2 regions of the Kribbella hippodromi genome follow, and region 2 is predicted to be linked to the other one. Evidence: predicted binding sites of a transcription regulator. Region 2 holds the regulator's gene; the other holds the start of a gene.
What was found. Region 2 encodes HrcA, which represses chaperone genes, less so after heat shock. Its sites were predicted from a motif close to TTGGCACTCGNNNNNNNCGAGTGCCAA; they were not measured.
Positions count from the first base shown of each region.

Region 1: a site for HrcA is predicted at 3,629-3,655, ahead of groL (chaperonin GroEL). Genes of this name have one in related genera too.

Region 1 is NZ_BAAAPH010000005.1:302,001-309,251, forward strand. It holds gene ABD260_RS10260 (ABC transporter ATP-binding protein) at 1-241, opposite strand, end outside; gene ABD260_RS10265 (glycerophosphodiester phosphodiesterase) at 375-1,340, shown strand; gene ABD260_RS10270 (PspC domain-containing protein) at 1,422-1,769, opposite strand; gene ABD260_RS10275 (SigE family RNA polymerase sigma factor) at 1,899-2,390, shown strand; gene ABD260_RS10280 (PASTA domain-containing protein) at 2,387-3,217, shown strand; gene ABD260_RS10285 (MmcQ/YjbR family DNA-binding protein) at 3,257-3,592, shown strand; gene groL (chaperonin GroEL) at 3,840-5,465, shown strand; gene ABD260_RS10295 (glycoside hydrolase family 6 protein) at 5,632-6,663, opposite strand; gene ABD260_RS10300 (guanyl-specific ribonuclease) at 6,729-7,148, opposite strand.
Region 2 is NZ_BAAAPH010000012.1:59,531-66,781, reverse strand. It holds gene ABD260_RS19430 (16S rRNA (uracil(1498)-N(3))-methyltransferase) at 150-1,067, opposite strand; gene dnaJ (molecular chaperone DnaJ) at 1,959-3,101, opposite strand; gene hrcA (heat-inducible transcriptional repressor HrcA) at 3,151-4,173, opposite strand; gene ABD260_RS19415 (Gfo/Idh/MocA family protein) at 4,250-5,398, opposite strand; gene ABD260_RS19410 (ThuA domain-containing protein) at 5,395-6,036, opposite strand; gene ABD260_RS19405 (EF-Tu/IF-2/RF-3 family GTPase) at 6,202-6,687, shown strand; gene ABD260_RS19400 (MBL fold metallo-hydrolase) at 6,790-7,251, shown strand, end outside.

The sequences.
Region 1 (7,251 bases), on a different contig from region 2:
CGCCGACCGCGAACAGCAGGGCGGTCCACTGCAGCAACCGCTTGCCGTCGCCGGCCGCGACGCCCTCGTCGATGGCCCGGCCGAGGATCGCCGGGATGAACGCCTGCGCGCCCATCCACAGGATGCCGAAGGCCATCCCGCCGATGAGCGTGCGGGCCTGCCCGCGGGCGACCCACCACAGGTAGCGGGCCGGCGAGCGATGGTTCGGGACGCCGGGATAGGCGAGCGGGAGTTGTCTCATGGCCTCCTCAGGCTAGGTCTCGGCACGGACAGTTCGCATGCGAATTAGTCGTGACGGTGACGGTCGGTAGAGCTTCACCTTGCGTTGGGCAACGGGTTCCCGCCGGGCAATCTGCGGCCCCTGTCCTGGAATCATGTTGGTGATCGCGCATCGGGGAGCGAGTGGCTACCGCCCGGAACACACATCGGCCGCCTACCGGCTGGCAGCGGTGCAGGGCGCCGACTACCTGGAGCCGGACCTGGTCGCCACGCTGGACGGCGTCCTGGTCTGCCGGCACGAGAACGAGATCTCCAGTACGACCGACGTGGCCGATCACCCGGTGTTCGCGGACCGGAAGATCACCAAGATCGTCGACGGTACCGCGGTTACCGGCTGGTTCGTGGAGGACTTCACGTACGCGGAGCTGCGGACGCTGCGGGCCAAGGAGCGGATGCCGGCGCTGCGGGCGAGCAACACGGCGTACGACGGGCTGGAGGAGGTACCGACCTTCGACGAGGTGGTGGCGCTGGCCCGGCGCGAGTCGGCGCGGCTCGGGCGGCCGATCGGGGTCATCCCCGAGCTCAAGCACCCGGCGTACTTCCGGCGGCTCGGTCTGCCTCTGGAGGAGTTGCTGGCCGAGCGGATCGTGGCGCTGGGGCTACGCGCGGACGAGATCATGGTGCAGTCGTTCGAACCGACCAGTCTGCGTCGGCTGGCGGTGATGGCACGGGTACCGCTGGTGCAGCTGATCGACTCGGAGAGCGCGCCGAACGACTTCCTGCGTACTGGTGACGGCCGCTCGTACGCCGATCTCATGGCACCGTCCGGCCTGCGGGAGATCGCCACGTACGCGCAGGTGCTCGCACTGCACAAGGACCTGGTGATTCCGCGTACTGCTGACGGGTGTCTGGGGGAGCCGACCCGACTGGTCGATCAGGCACATCGCGCCGGACTGGCCGTACAGGCGTGGACGTTCCGGGCGGAGCGGCGCTTCCTGCCTACTGCTACTGATTTCGCTACTGAAGTCACCCGGTTCGCCGCACTGGGGCTACAGGGCATCTTCGCTGACCACCCTGATCAGGCTGTCGCTGTGCTGCGAAGCGCTGCGCTCAACGTGTGAGCCGCAGCGGGGTGACCGCTTGCTGTGGTCACCCCGCCTGGGTGGCTAGGGGTGCTGCGCCTGGTGCCGGCGCAGTGGTTGTCACGCCGCCGGGGGCTTGGTGCCGGTGTTGTTGCTGGTGTCGTCGTAGATGCGGGAGGCGATGTCGTTCTCGGTCGTGTTCTGCGGGTGGTTGACCGACTGCTGAACGTTCTGCCACACGGCCTTGCCGTCGGACTCGGGAATCACGATCCAGGCGACCGCGTACCCGATCATGGCGGCACCACCGGTGATCAGCGTCAGGCCGACCCAGCCGAGCCGTACCAGCGTCACGTCGACGTTCAGGTACTCGGCGATGCCACCGGAGACACCCGAGAGCATCCGCTGGTTGGCGGACCGCCGGAGGATCTTGCCGGAGAGGTTCTGGAACGGTGCGTTGGAGTTCGTCATGGCTCTACTGTCCCGTCTGAGCACCCCGCACCACATCCGGATCGGCACCGACCCACCCCTGACCCGCCCCTGACGACTTCCGTGGAAGCCCCACGACCCACGAGCCTGTCTCTAGGGGTGAGGAGGGACATGGACGACTTCGCTGAGTACGTCACCGCACGCTGGCCCACACTGGTCCGGTCGGCGGTTCTGTTCGGGTGCAGACCGGCCGAGGCCGAGGACCTGGTCCAGACGGCCCTGGAGCGCTGTCTGCTCAAGTGGAACCGGGTGCGGGTGGCTGAGGACCGGGATGCGTACGTACACCGCGTACTGATCAACTGCTTCCGCTCCGCGCGGAAGCGCCGCTGGCACGGTGAGCTGCCGTCCGCGACCCTTCCGGAGACTGCTGGTGCTGACGAGACGGCTGTCGTGGACGACACCGATGCAGTGATGCGGGCACTCGACCGGCTACCGGCAGACCAGCGCACTGCTGTCGTCCTGCGGTACTACGCGCACTTGAGTGAGCAGCAGATGGCATCAGCGCTCGGTGTGGCGACCGGCACCGTCAAAAGCCGGCTGTCCCGTGCGGTGAAGGCCCTGGCGAAGGACTCACATCTGGCAGAACTGCGAGCATCCCAATGAACGAATCGAACCTGACCCAGCTCCTGGAGCGCACCGCCGACCGGACTGCTGTCAGCGCGCCCCCACTAGCGGCGCTACACACAGGTGCCCGCCGGCGGCGCCGTCGCATGCTGGGAGCATGCGGTACGGCCGTGGTGGTTGCCGCTGCTGTTGTGATCGGCGTGGGTGTGCAGCTTGGCTCCCGTGCCTCTGTTGCTCCCGCTGCCCCGCCGACCCGGTTGGTCGGCTTCGGGCATGCTGCGATCGCCGTACCGGCCGACTGGCCCACCAACCGCAGCATGTGCGGTACGCCGCAGCAGGACACCGTACAGATCGACGATCCCAGTGCCGCGCGGTGCTGCTTCGCCTACCGTCGCAGCGGGCTCGAGAGCGTCGCGGTGCACAACGACCCACCCAGTACGGAATTCCAGGCCGACGAGACGTTCATCATCGACGGCGTACGCGCCGAACGGCAGCGGGGTGTCTGTTTGGTGGCGCAGCCCCAGTCGTCAGTGCGGACCTGTACGGGAACCGTAGTGATCCGGTCGATGGGCGTCTGGTTCCGGGCTGAGTCGTCGACCGGTGCCGCGGAGGTCGATCGACTGCTGGCGTCGATCCGGATCGTGAAGGACCAGGCCGGCGTACCCGGTTATCAGGTGCTCGACCTCAAGGCGCCGAAGCTGGAGAGCCAGGCGTACGCCGCGGAGCTGCTCGCGCTCGGCCTGAAGGCGAAGTACGAGTCGCGGAAATCGCCCGGCTACCCGCGCGGAACGATCCTCGGTGTCTCGCCCGCTCCGGGCACGATGCTGCGGCCTGGCTCGACGGTGACAATGACTGTGGCCGGCTGAGCCCGGAAACTGTCGGTGGGGGTGGTTAGCGTCCCGGGTATGGACGTGGCGGCGGTGGTGAAGGTGATGAATGGTCTGCCGGGGGCGGAGGAGCACGAGGGCTGGGCCGGGCAGCCGGTCTTCAAGGTCCGCAACAAGAGCTTCGCGTACCTGTCCCAGGATCAGGTCCGGATGCACCTGAAGGCGCTCCGCGAGGAGCAGGAGGCGCTGGTCGCGGAGAATCCGGACGTCTTCACCCCGTCCTGGGCCGGCGGCCGCTTCGCCTGGCTGGAGATCGACCTGGCCAAGGCCGATCCGGACGAGCTCCAGGAACTCATCACCGAAGCCTGGCGGCTGACCGCCCCCAAGTACCTGATCGCCCAGCTGACCGCGTGACGGGGCGGCCCGCGCCGGGGTTGGGTTGGGGGCTGGCTTGCACTCGGGTGGGGCGAGTGCTAATACTTGGTTAGCACTCCACGGGTGAGAGTGATAACTGCTCGGCTCGCCGGAGTGTGCGCAAGAAGACGGCCTCGATGAGGTGCCGGAGCGTGGCGGGACATGAGCGTCGCGACCTGGTGCCGTCCGTCGCGGGCATCGGAGCCGGCTGAACCACAAAGACTCGACGCGGGAGGACTCGCGGAGAATGCCCAAGCTGATTGCTTTCGATGAAGAGGCGCGCCGCGGCCTCGAGCGGGGAATGAACACCCTCGCCGACGCCGTCAAGGTGACGCTCGGCCCGAAGGGCCGCAACGTCGTGCTGGAGAAGAAGTGGGGCGCCCCCACGATCACCAACGACGGCGTCTCCATCGCCAAGGAGATCGAGCTCGAGGACCCGTACGAGAAGATCGGGGCCGAGCTCGTCAAGGAAGTTGCCAAGAAGACCGACGACGTCGCGGGTGACGGTACGACCACCGCCACCGTGCTGGCCCAGGCCCTCGTCCGCGAGGGGCTGCGCAACGTCGCCGCCGGCGCCAACCCGATGGGCCTGAAGAAGGGCATCGAGAAGGCCACCGAGGCGGTCAGCGAGCAGCTGCTCAAGCTGGCCAAGGACGTCGAGACCCGCGAGCAGATCGCGTCGACCGCGTCCATCTCGGCGGCGGACAACCAGGTCGGCCAGATCATCGCCGAGGCGATGGACAAGGTCGGCAAGGAAGGCGTCATCACCGTCGAGGAGAGCAACACCTTCGGCCTCGAGCTCGAGCTCACCGAGGGTATGCGCTTCGACAAGGGCTACATCTCGCCGTACTTCGTGACCGACACGGAGCGGATGGAAGCGGTCCTCGACGACCCGTACATCCTGATCGTGAACAGCAAGATCTCGAGCATCAAGGACCTGGTCCCGGTGCTGGAGAAGGTCATGCAGACCGGCAAGCCGCTGGCCATCATCGCCGAGGACATCGAGGGCGAGGCGCTGGCCACCCTGGTCGTCAACAAGATCAAGGGCACCTTCAAGGCCGTCGCCGTCAAGGCGCCGGGCTTCGGTGACCGCCGCAAGGCCATGCTGGTCGACATCGCCGTCCTCACCGGCGGCGAGGTGATCTCCGAGGAGGTCGGTCTGAAGCTGGACTCGGTCGATCTGGAGCTGCTCGGCCAGGCCCGCAAGATCGTCGTCACCAAGGACGAGACGACCATCGTCGAGGGCGAGGGCGACGCGGACCAGATCGCCGGCCGGGTGAACCAGATCCGGGCCGAGATCGAGAAGTCGGACTCCGACTACGACCGCGAGAAGCTGCAGGAGCGGCTGGCCAAGCTGGCCGGTGGCGTTGCGGTGATCAAGGTCGGCGCGGCCACCGAGGTCGAGCTGAAGGAGCGCAAGCACCGCATCGAGGACGCCGTTCGCAACGCGAAGGCGGCCGTCGAGGAGGGCATCGTCGCCGGTGGTGGCGTCGCGCTGCTGCAGGCGTCCGTGGCGGCGTTCGAGAAGCTGGAGCTCGAGGGTGACGAGGCGACCGGTGCGCAGATCGTGCGCCAGGCCGTCGAGGCCCCGCTGAAGCAGATCGCCGTGAACGCCGGCCTCGAGGGTGGCGTCGTGGTGGAGAAGGTTCGCAACCTCGAGCCGGGTCACGGTCTGAACGCCGCGACCGGTGAGTACGTGGACCTGATCGCCACCGGCATCATCGACCCGGCCAAGGTGACGCGCTCGGCGCTGCAGAACGCGGCGTCCATCGCGGCCCTGTTCCTCACCACCGAGGCCGTCATCGCCGACAAGCCGGAGAAGGCTCCGGCCGCTCCGGGCGGCGCGCCCGACATGGGCGGCATGGACTTCTGATCCAGTAGTCCGACAGCAAAAGGTCCCGGGCCCCACGGCCCGGGACCTTTTGCATGCCCGCCGCACCACAAGAGTGGATATCCACCGGCGTGGTGGGTTCTCCACCGGTATACGGGTGGAGGACCCACAAGAGCGGTGGATATCCACTCTTGTTGTGGGGTGGCGGTCAGGTGCCGGTGATGAGGTGGTGGGCGAGGAGGGGGGAGAAGGTGCGGGTGGGGAGGGTGGGGGTGAGGCCGCAGGGGCCGTCGGATTCGCCGGGGGTGCGGAGCCAGAGGTGCAGGTCGGTGGGGGCGGGGGCTGCCGCGGGTGGGGCGCCGAGTTTGCGGGCGGGTGGGTTGCAGGCGCTGCCGTCGGAGCCGTTGCCGTTGCGGCTGGTGTCGATCACGAAGTGCGTACCGCCGCCGAGCGCGGCGAGGATCTGGTTGCCCCGGGCGGTGGACTGTTCGGTACTGAAGTAGTCCGCCGTGTTCAGTGCGAAACCACGGATCTTGCCGACATCGGCGAGGCGGAGGCGGCGGGCGATCTCCTTCGGATCGGCGGAGCTGACGGCGCCGGCATCGAGGTACGCCCAGGTGTTCGGGTTCTTCGCGGCGAGCAGCCCCACCGCGTACTTGAGCATCGCGATCCGCCCGTCCCACTGCGCCGCCGGGTAACAGTCGAGTCGTGCGAGCGCGTTCGGTTCGAGGACGACGATCGCCGGCCGGGCGCCGATCCCGTCCGAGACCGCGGTGATCCAGTTCCGGTACGCGGCGTCGGTCGCTGCCCCGCCGCCGATCCCGCACTGCCGGCCGGGCAGGTTGTCGGTCACCAGCACCGGCAGTTTCCCGGCCCGGTCAGCCGCGGTCGTGTACGCCGTGACCGCCGCCTTCGCATCGCCGCTCCAGCTCCCGATCCATCGCGCCGATGGTCGGCTCGCGATCTTCGACGCAAGGGCGGTGTCCTCCGGGTGGCGGCGCGCGTACGCGGCGGCGGCTGAGGCCGGATCGACGTACAGCCCGTTCGTCAGCTTCAACGGGTCGCCACTCGCCTCGGCCGGCCCAGCAGTTGCCCGCTCACCTCCGGCCAGTCCGGTTCCAGGCAGTCCGGCTTCGGCCAGTCCGGGTGTGGGCCGGCCGAAGGCGAGCAGGGCGGCGGTCAGCAACAGGCCGGCCGTCAGCGAACGCGCGGTCCGGTGCGGCAGGCGCGAAGTCGGCATCGGTGCAGCGTCCTTCCGTCCAAGAAGTGATCACTCAACGTGCCGACGACATTACCGCCAGTGGATCAGCTGTTCTCGTCGACCTCGCAGAACGAGGCGTAGTGGTCGCCGGTGTAGTACACGTGCACGGGCGTGGTCTTCGCGCCGCCACCGATCAGCCGGCGGGCGCCACGGTCAGGCGAACCCGGCGTCTTCACGGTGTACTCGTGGTAGTACCCCGACGATTGACTCGGCAGGATGCCCTCCCGGTTCGAGAAGACGGTGCCGTCCTGGCGGTACGGGAACGGTCCGCCGGAGTGGATGAGCTTGAGGGTGTCGGAGGCCTGCGACGGCAGCGAGCTGAGTGCACAGGTGTCGATCGCGCGGATGGACGACGACGTGGGCTGGACAGCACTGTGAGCGGGGTGGGCGGTGGGGGCGGCGTAGGCCGTGGAACCGAAGGCGACGGTGGTCGCCAGGGTCACGGCAGCGATGAGGGTTCTCATACCGCTGAGGATCCTCCGCCGAGGCCGGTGACGGGTCATCCCAACTGTGAATAACAGGTGGACTATGACCCCTGGCGCGGATTAAAGTCTCGCCCGGCGAGAA
Region 2 (7,251 bases):
GAGACCTGCCGAGGAACAGCCTCGCGCAATCAACACCAGCGAGACCTGCCGAGGAACAGCCTCGCGCAATCAACACCAGCGAGACCTGCCGAGGAGCAGCTTCGTGCGCTCAGCGCCAGCGGGATCTGCTGAGGAGCAGCTTCGTGCGCTCAGCGCCAGCGGGATTTGCTGAGGAGGGCGGCCGCTGCGGCGACGCCTGCTGTTGAGGTGCGGAGGACGGTGTCGCCCAGGCGGACCGGAGCGGCGGTTGTGGCGAAGGCCGCAAGCTCGCTGGGGGCGATGCCGCCTTCGGGCCCGATCACGAGGACGATGTCTCCGGTGGTGGGTGGCTGCAGGGAGGCGAGTGGAGTGGTGGCTTCCTCGTGCAGTACGACCGGCAGCGCCGCGCCGGCGAGCAACCGCGCGACCTCCGCCGTACTCGCGATCGGGGTGACCTCGGCGAACCACGTACGGCGCGACTGCTTGCCGGCCTCGAACGCCCAAGCGCGCCATTTCGTCAGCGTCTTCTCGACCCGCTCGGGGTTGGCACGGAACTGACTGCGCTCCGCGTTCCACGGGACGATCACGTCGGCACCGACCTCGGTCAGCATCTCGACCGCCAACTCCGCCCGCTCCCCCTTCGGCAACGCCTGCACCACCACAACCCGCGGATCCGGCGCCCGCTCGGTACCGCGCTCCTCCACAGCAACCGTCACCCCACCCTTCCCGGCCTGCACAACCGGCCCCTCAGCCCAACTCCCCCGCCCATCAGTCAGCCGAATCCGTTCCCCTATCCCAATCCGCCGCACCACCGCCGCATGCCGCCCCTCAGCCCCACCAAGCACCAACTCACCACCCCCCACCCCAGCACGCCCCACCTGAGCACCACCCACCGCACTACCACCCACCCCAGCGCGCCCCACCTGGGCACCACTCACCGCAGCACCGCCCACTCCGGCACCCCCCACCCCGGCACCACCCACCGCAGCACCGCCCGCCGGGGCACCGCCCAGCTCAGCACCCGCCACGTCACCCCCGGCCAGCCCAGCACCCGCCACCTCAGCGTGAAAGAACACCGCGACACCCATCCGCCCGACTCCTCCAATTCACTGACTGAGACAGCTCGCCCCTCAACCGCAGGCTCGCCCCTCATATTTCCAGGAGACAACCCCCACTCACGCAGGCAACCCACCACTCGCGCGGGCAACCCTCCCGAACGCCCCGCCGCCCAAGCACCGCGCGGCACACCTCATCTGCCGAGAGAGCGAGCTTGCCCCCCCAAGCTGCAGGGTTGACCCCTCGTACTTTCAGGGGGCAACCCACCACCTGCGGGGGCAACCCCCCACTCACGGGGGCAACGTCGCGCTCGCGGAGCTAACCGACCACTCGCGGGGCAACCCTCCCGAACGCCCGCCGCCCGGGCGCCGCGCCGCACACCTCGCCTGCCGAGGGAGCGAGCTTGGCCCTCGAGCTGCAGGGTTGGCCCCTCATATTTTCAGGGGGCAACCCACCACCTGCGGGGGCAACCCCCCACTCACGGGCGCAACGTCGCGCTCGCGGAGCTAACCGACCACTCGCGGGTCAACCCTCCCGAACGCCCGCCGCCCGGGCGCCGTGCCGCACACCTCGCCTGCCGAGATAGCGAGCTTGGCCCTCGAGCTGCAGGGTTGACCCCTCACATTTTCAGGGGGCAACCCACCACCCGCGGGGGCAACCCTCCCAGCGCGCCGCCCTGCGGCTCGTGCGCCGTGCAGGCATCGTGAACCGCGCGGGCACCACGGACCGCGCGGGGGTGCAGCACGCGGGGATGGTGCTGTACGCGGGGTGGTGCGGACCGCTCGGTGGTGCGGCCCACGCGGGGCGTGCAGTACGCCGGGGGTGCAGTACATGGGCGCTGCAGTACACGGGTGCTGCGATACGTGGGGGTTGTTCGTGGTGCAGGCGGTCTCCGCCCCGTCACCGCTGGACGGGGGTGAACGTTAGTGGGCGCCGAAGGCGTCGCGGAGGCGGCCGAAGACGCTTTTGTGGGTGGCTTGGACTTGGCCTTGGGGGCGTTCCTCGTCGCGGGCGACGGCGAGTTGACGGAGCAGTTCGGCCTGGGCGTCGTCGAGTTTGGTGGGGGTTTCGACGATGACCTGGACGATCAGGTCGCCGCGCCCGGCGTGCCGCAGCCGCGGGACACCTCGCGCGGACAGCGTCTGCGTCGTCCCGGACTGCGTACCGGGCCGCACCTCGAGCGGCGTCGTCTCACCTTCGAGCGTCGGCAGATCGATCGTCGTACCGAGCGCGGCCGCCGTCATCGGCAGGGTGACCGTGCAGTGCAGGTCGTCGCCGTTCCGGGTGAAGATGTCGTGCGGCTCGACCTCGATCTCGACGTACAGGTCGCCGGCCGGGCCGCCGCCGGGACCGACCTCGCCCTGACCGGACAGCTGCACCCGCGTACCGCTGTCGACGCCGCCCGGGATCTTGACCGTGACGGTACGACGGGACCGGACACGACCGTCTCCGGAGCACTCGACGCACGGGTTGGGGATCGTGGTGCCGAAGCCGCGGCAGTTCGGGCACGGGCGCATGGTGCGTACCTCACCGAGGAACGACCGCTGCGTGTGCGTGACCTCGCCACGCCCGTGACAGATCTCGCAGGTGACCGGCTCGGACCCGGCGGCCGCGCCGGACCCGCTACAGGTCGGGCAGAGCACGGCGGTGTCGACCTTGAGCTCGCGGGTGGTCCCGAAGGCCGCCTCGGCGAGATCGATCCGGAGCGGGATGAGCGCGTCCTGACCGCGCCGGGTCCGCGGCCGCGGACCGCGGGTGGCGCCGCCGGTCTGGCCGAAGAACGCGTCCATGATGTCGGTGAACGTGAACGCCTGCCCGAAGCCCGCGCCGCCCGGCCCGCCGGCCGCGGAGGCGAACGGGTCGCCGCCGAGGTCGTGCATCTGCCGTTTCTGCGGATCGCTGAGCACCTGGAACGCGCGCCCGATCTCCTGGAACTTCTGGTGCGCGTCCTCGGAGTCGTTCACATCCGGGTGGTACTGGCGCGCCAGCTTGCGGTACGCCTTCTTGATTTCGTCCGCGGACGCGTCACGGCTGACGCCGAGGACGGCGTAGTAATCGGTGCTCATACTCCAGACCAGGGGGTTGGGAGGATCTTCAGCATATTCGTCTTCACTGTCAGGACTCGGCCAGGATCTGGCTGACATACCGGGCGACGGCACGCACCGCGCCCATCGTGCTCGGGTAGTCCATGTGGGTCGGGCCGACGATGCCGAGGGTGGCCAGCGCCTCCGACTTGGACCCGTACCCGGTCGCGACCACCGAGGTGGTGGCCAGCTCCTCGAACGGGTTCTCGTGCCCGATCCGGACCGTCAGGGTCTGCGGGTTGGTCGCCTCGCCGAGCAGCTTGAGCAGGATCACGTGCTCCTCCAGCGCTTCCAGCACCGGTTTCACGTTCCGCTCGAAGTCGTCGCCGTACCGGGTCAGGTTGGCGGCGCCGCCGACCGCGATCCGCTGCTCGCCCACCTCGTCGGTGAACGTCTCGAACAGCGTGGTGACGACCGCCGCGACCAGCGACCGGTCGCCCGGCGCGAACAACTCGGGTACGCCGGCCAGCACCGTCGCCGCGTCGGTCAGACGCTGCCCGGCGAGGGCGGTGTTCAACCGCGAGCGCAGGTCGGCGATCAGCTGCTCGTCGACGTCGTGCGGGTGCTCGACGATCCGCTGCTCGACCCGGCCGTTGCTGGTGATCAGGACGAGCAGCAGCCGCCGCGGGCTCATCGTGACGACCTCGATGTGCCGCACGCTCGACCGATTCAGCGACGGGTACTGCACGATCGCGACCTGGCGGGTGATCTGGGCGAGCAGCCGGACCGTACGGCGGACGACGTCGTCCAGGTCGACTGCTCCGGCCAGGAACGAGGTGATCGCCTTCTTCTCGGCGACCGACAGCGTCTTGACCGTGCTCAGCTTGTCCACGAACAGCCGGTACCCGGCGTCGGTCGGGATCCGGCCGGCGCTGGTGTGCGGCTGGGTGATGTACCCCTCTTCCTCCAGCGCGGCCATGTCGTTGCGGACGGTGGCCGGCGAGACGCCGAGGTTGTGCCGGTCGACCAGCGCCTTCGACCCGATCGGCTCATGGGTGGCCACGTAGTCCTCGACGATGGCGCGGAGCACATCCAGCTTGCGGTCGTCCAGCACGCGCACCACCCTCTCAGACGTCTCGACGGACCCTCGGGCTCAAGGGCCTTGGCACTCACAAGTTCGGAGTGCCAGTCTAGGCGGTCTCGGGCGACGCTCCCAACGGAACGGCCGCGGGGCGTGCCACAGTGCTCGCCACATCGAGCGGCTGATCCTGGATCGCCGAGTCGACGAACGACTCCAGCACGTCGAGTACGTGGTATGCCAACGCTCCGTCCGCGCGATGTGGCTCACCGTTGCGTACTGCCCGCGCCAGGTCCGCGACACCTACACCCCGGCCCGCACCGGCGTACCCGCCGGCAACCGGGACCTCGGTCCACTCGCGCCGCTCGGGGGTCACGATCTCCACCGTCCCGTCGAACGCGTTCGGGTCCGGCACGGACAGGCTGCCGTCCGTCCCGTGCACCTCGATCCGGGGCAGCCGCCCGGCCCAGACGTCGAACGACATCAGCACTGTGGTCAGAGCGCCCGACTCGTGCTCCAGCACCCCGGTGACATGCGTCGGCACCTCAACGTCGAACACGGTCCCGGCGCGTGGGCCGGTGTGGACCGTCCGCTGCTGTTTCGCCCGGCCCGCGCGGGCGGTGACCCGGACCACAGGTCCGAGCAGCGTCACGAGGCTGGTCACGTAGTACGGGCCCATGTCGAGGACCGGACCGCCGCCGGGGCGGTAGTAGAACTCGGGTGCCGGGTGCCACAGCTCGTGGCCGGGGGTGACCATGAACGCGGTCGCGGCGTGTGGGGTGCCGATGTCACCGCGGTCGATCGCCGCGCGAGCCGTCTGCGTACCGGTTCCGAGGACGGTGTCCGGTGCGCAGCCGATGCGCAGGTCGTTGGCGGCGGCGTACTTCAGCAGTGGTTCGGCTTCGGCGCGGTCCATGGCCAGTGGCTTCTCGCCGTACACGTGCTTGCCGGCCGCCAGCGCGGCCTGGTGCACTGCTGCATGCGCCGCGGGGATTGTCAGATTGATGACAATCTCAACGTTGTCAGCCGCGTACAACTCCTCCGGCGTCAGCGCGCGGATGCCGTCGTGCTCCGTCGCGATCGCCTCGGCGCGACTCCGATCCAGATCCGCAACCGCCACCACCTCGACACCCGGCAGCTTGTCCAGGTGGTCCAGATACGTGCCGGAGATGACGCCGGTCCCGACAATCCCGACCTTCGTCACCGCCCCCGCCCCGGCGCTCACCGCACCCGCCCCGTCGCCCTTCGCGGGGCCGGTCATTTGCTTGCCCACAGGAGGCCGCGCTCGATGATTGTGCGGACCTCGGGGGTTTCCAGGTCGTCCAATTTGTGGCCGACCGTGCAGACGAAGACCTTGCCTTCGCCCCAGGTGCGCGTCCAGATCACCGGCATCACCGCGCCCTCGATCCACGGGTAGTCCGGGTGCGCTTCGAACGTCGTCGTCGCGAGCACCCGGTTCGTCGGGTCGGCGTGGACGTAGTACTGCTCGGTGTGTACGTCGAAGTGCGCAATGTTGTCGACAATCGGATCGTCGGCAATGATGTCGACCCGATAGTCGGTGAACCCGTGCGGATGCGAGATGAACTGCCCGCCGGTGATGAAGCTGTAGTCCACGTTCTTCCGGAACGAGTCGGCGATCCCACCGTGCCACCCGGCAAACCCGGTACCGCGCCGGATCGCCGCCTCCAGCCCCTTGAAGTGGTCCGGCTCGATTTCGCTCATCGTCACGCACTGCACGATCAGGTCGACGCCGTCCAGGTCGAGGTACGCCTCGGTGCTTCCGGAGACGGTCACCTCGTAGCCGTTCTGCTCCAGGAACGGGATGAACAGGTCGGTCGCCTCGACCGGGGAATGCCCTTCCCAACCGCCTCGCACCACCACAGCACGTCGTGTCGTCACACCGGCCACCCTTCGAAAGTTTCGGAACCGCGATCGGAACACTTGCGACCTTAAGTCGGCCGAAGCAGGCCTGCCAACCACCAGGCCCAAGGAATGGGCGGTGAGGTGTCCGGCTCGGCGCGTACGGCGCCGCCGGTGCTCCGGCGCGGGCACTAGGCTCAAGGGATGGGCTGGAAGTTCTGGAAGCGCGAACCGAATCCGATGGACCCACAGGAACTGCTCGCGCGCGGCCACGAAGCCGGGTCGCGCCCGCAGGACGTGTTCCCCTCACCGGACGCCTCTCCGTCACCGGGCACCTCGCCTTCACCGGCCACCTCGCCTTCACCGGGCAGCTCGCCGTCGTCAGGCACCTTTCCGCCGCGGCCGCAGGACGTGTTGCCGGTCGGGTCGTTCGGGCTGACTGTGGAGGACGTGTTCTCGATCACCGGTCGTGGAACGGTCGCGACCGGCCGGATCCAGACCGGCACGGTGTCGGTCGGCGAGCAGCTGATCGTCAACCGGGACGGCCGGCCGCTGCTGCAGGTCGAGGTGACCGGGATCGAAATGTTCCGCAAGACCGTCAAGACCGCGAAGACCGGCGACAACGTCGGCCTGCTGCTCCGGGGCACCAAGCGCGACCAGGTCCTCAAGGGCGACGTCCTCAGCAAGTAGCAGTGTCAGCAAGTAGCAGCGTCAGCAAGAGCAGCGTCAGCAAGGAGCAGCGTCGGACGACCGCTTCCTCGGCTTCGCTTTCCGGCAAGTAGGGTCTGATCCATGAGCGCTTGGGCCGAAATCGGCGATCGCACCTGGGTCCGCCGGTACGACGAATGGGATCTGAACGTCGGCCTCGTCGTCGGCGCCGACGGTGCGCTGGTGATCGACACCCGCGCCACCACCGCCGAGGCCGAGCAGCTCCGCGAACACATCCGTGAGCTCACCGACCAGCCGGTCAAGTGGGTCGTCAACACGCACGCCCACTTCGATCATGTGGCCGGCAACAGCGTCTTCACCGACGCGACCGTCTACCTGCACGAGAACGCCGCCGCCGAGGAGAACCTGGCCGGAACCAGGTTCGCCGCCGCCAAGGTGATCGACCTCGGCGACCGCCGCGCGGAGCTGTTGCACGTCGGCAACGCGCATACCTCCGGCGACATCGTCATCGCCGTACCGGACGTGGACGTCTTCTTCGTCGGCGATCTGCTCGAGGAGTCGGCCCCGCCGTCGTACGGCCCCGAC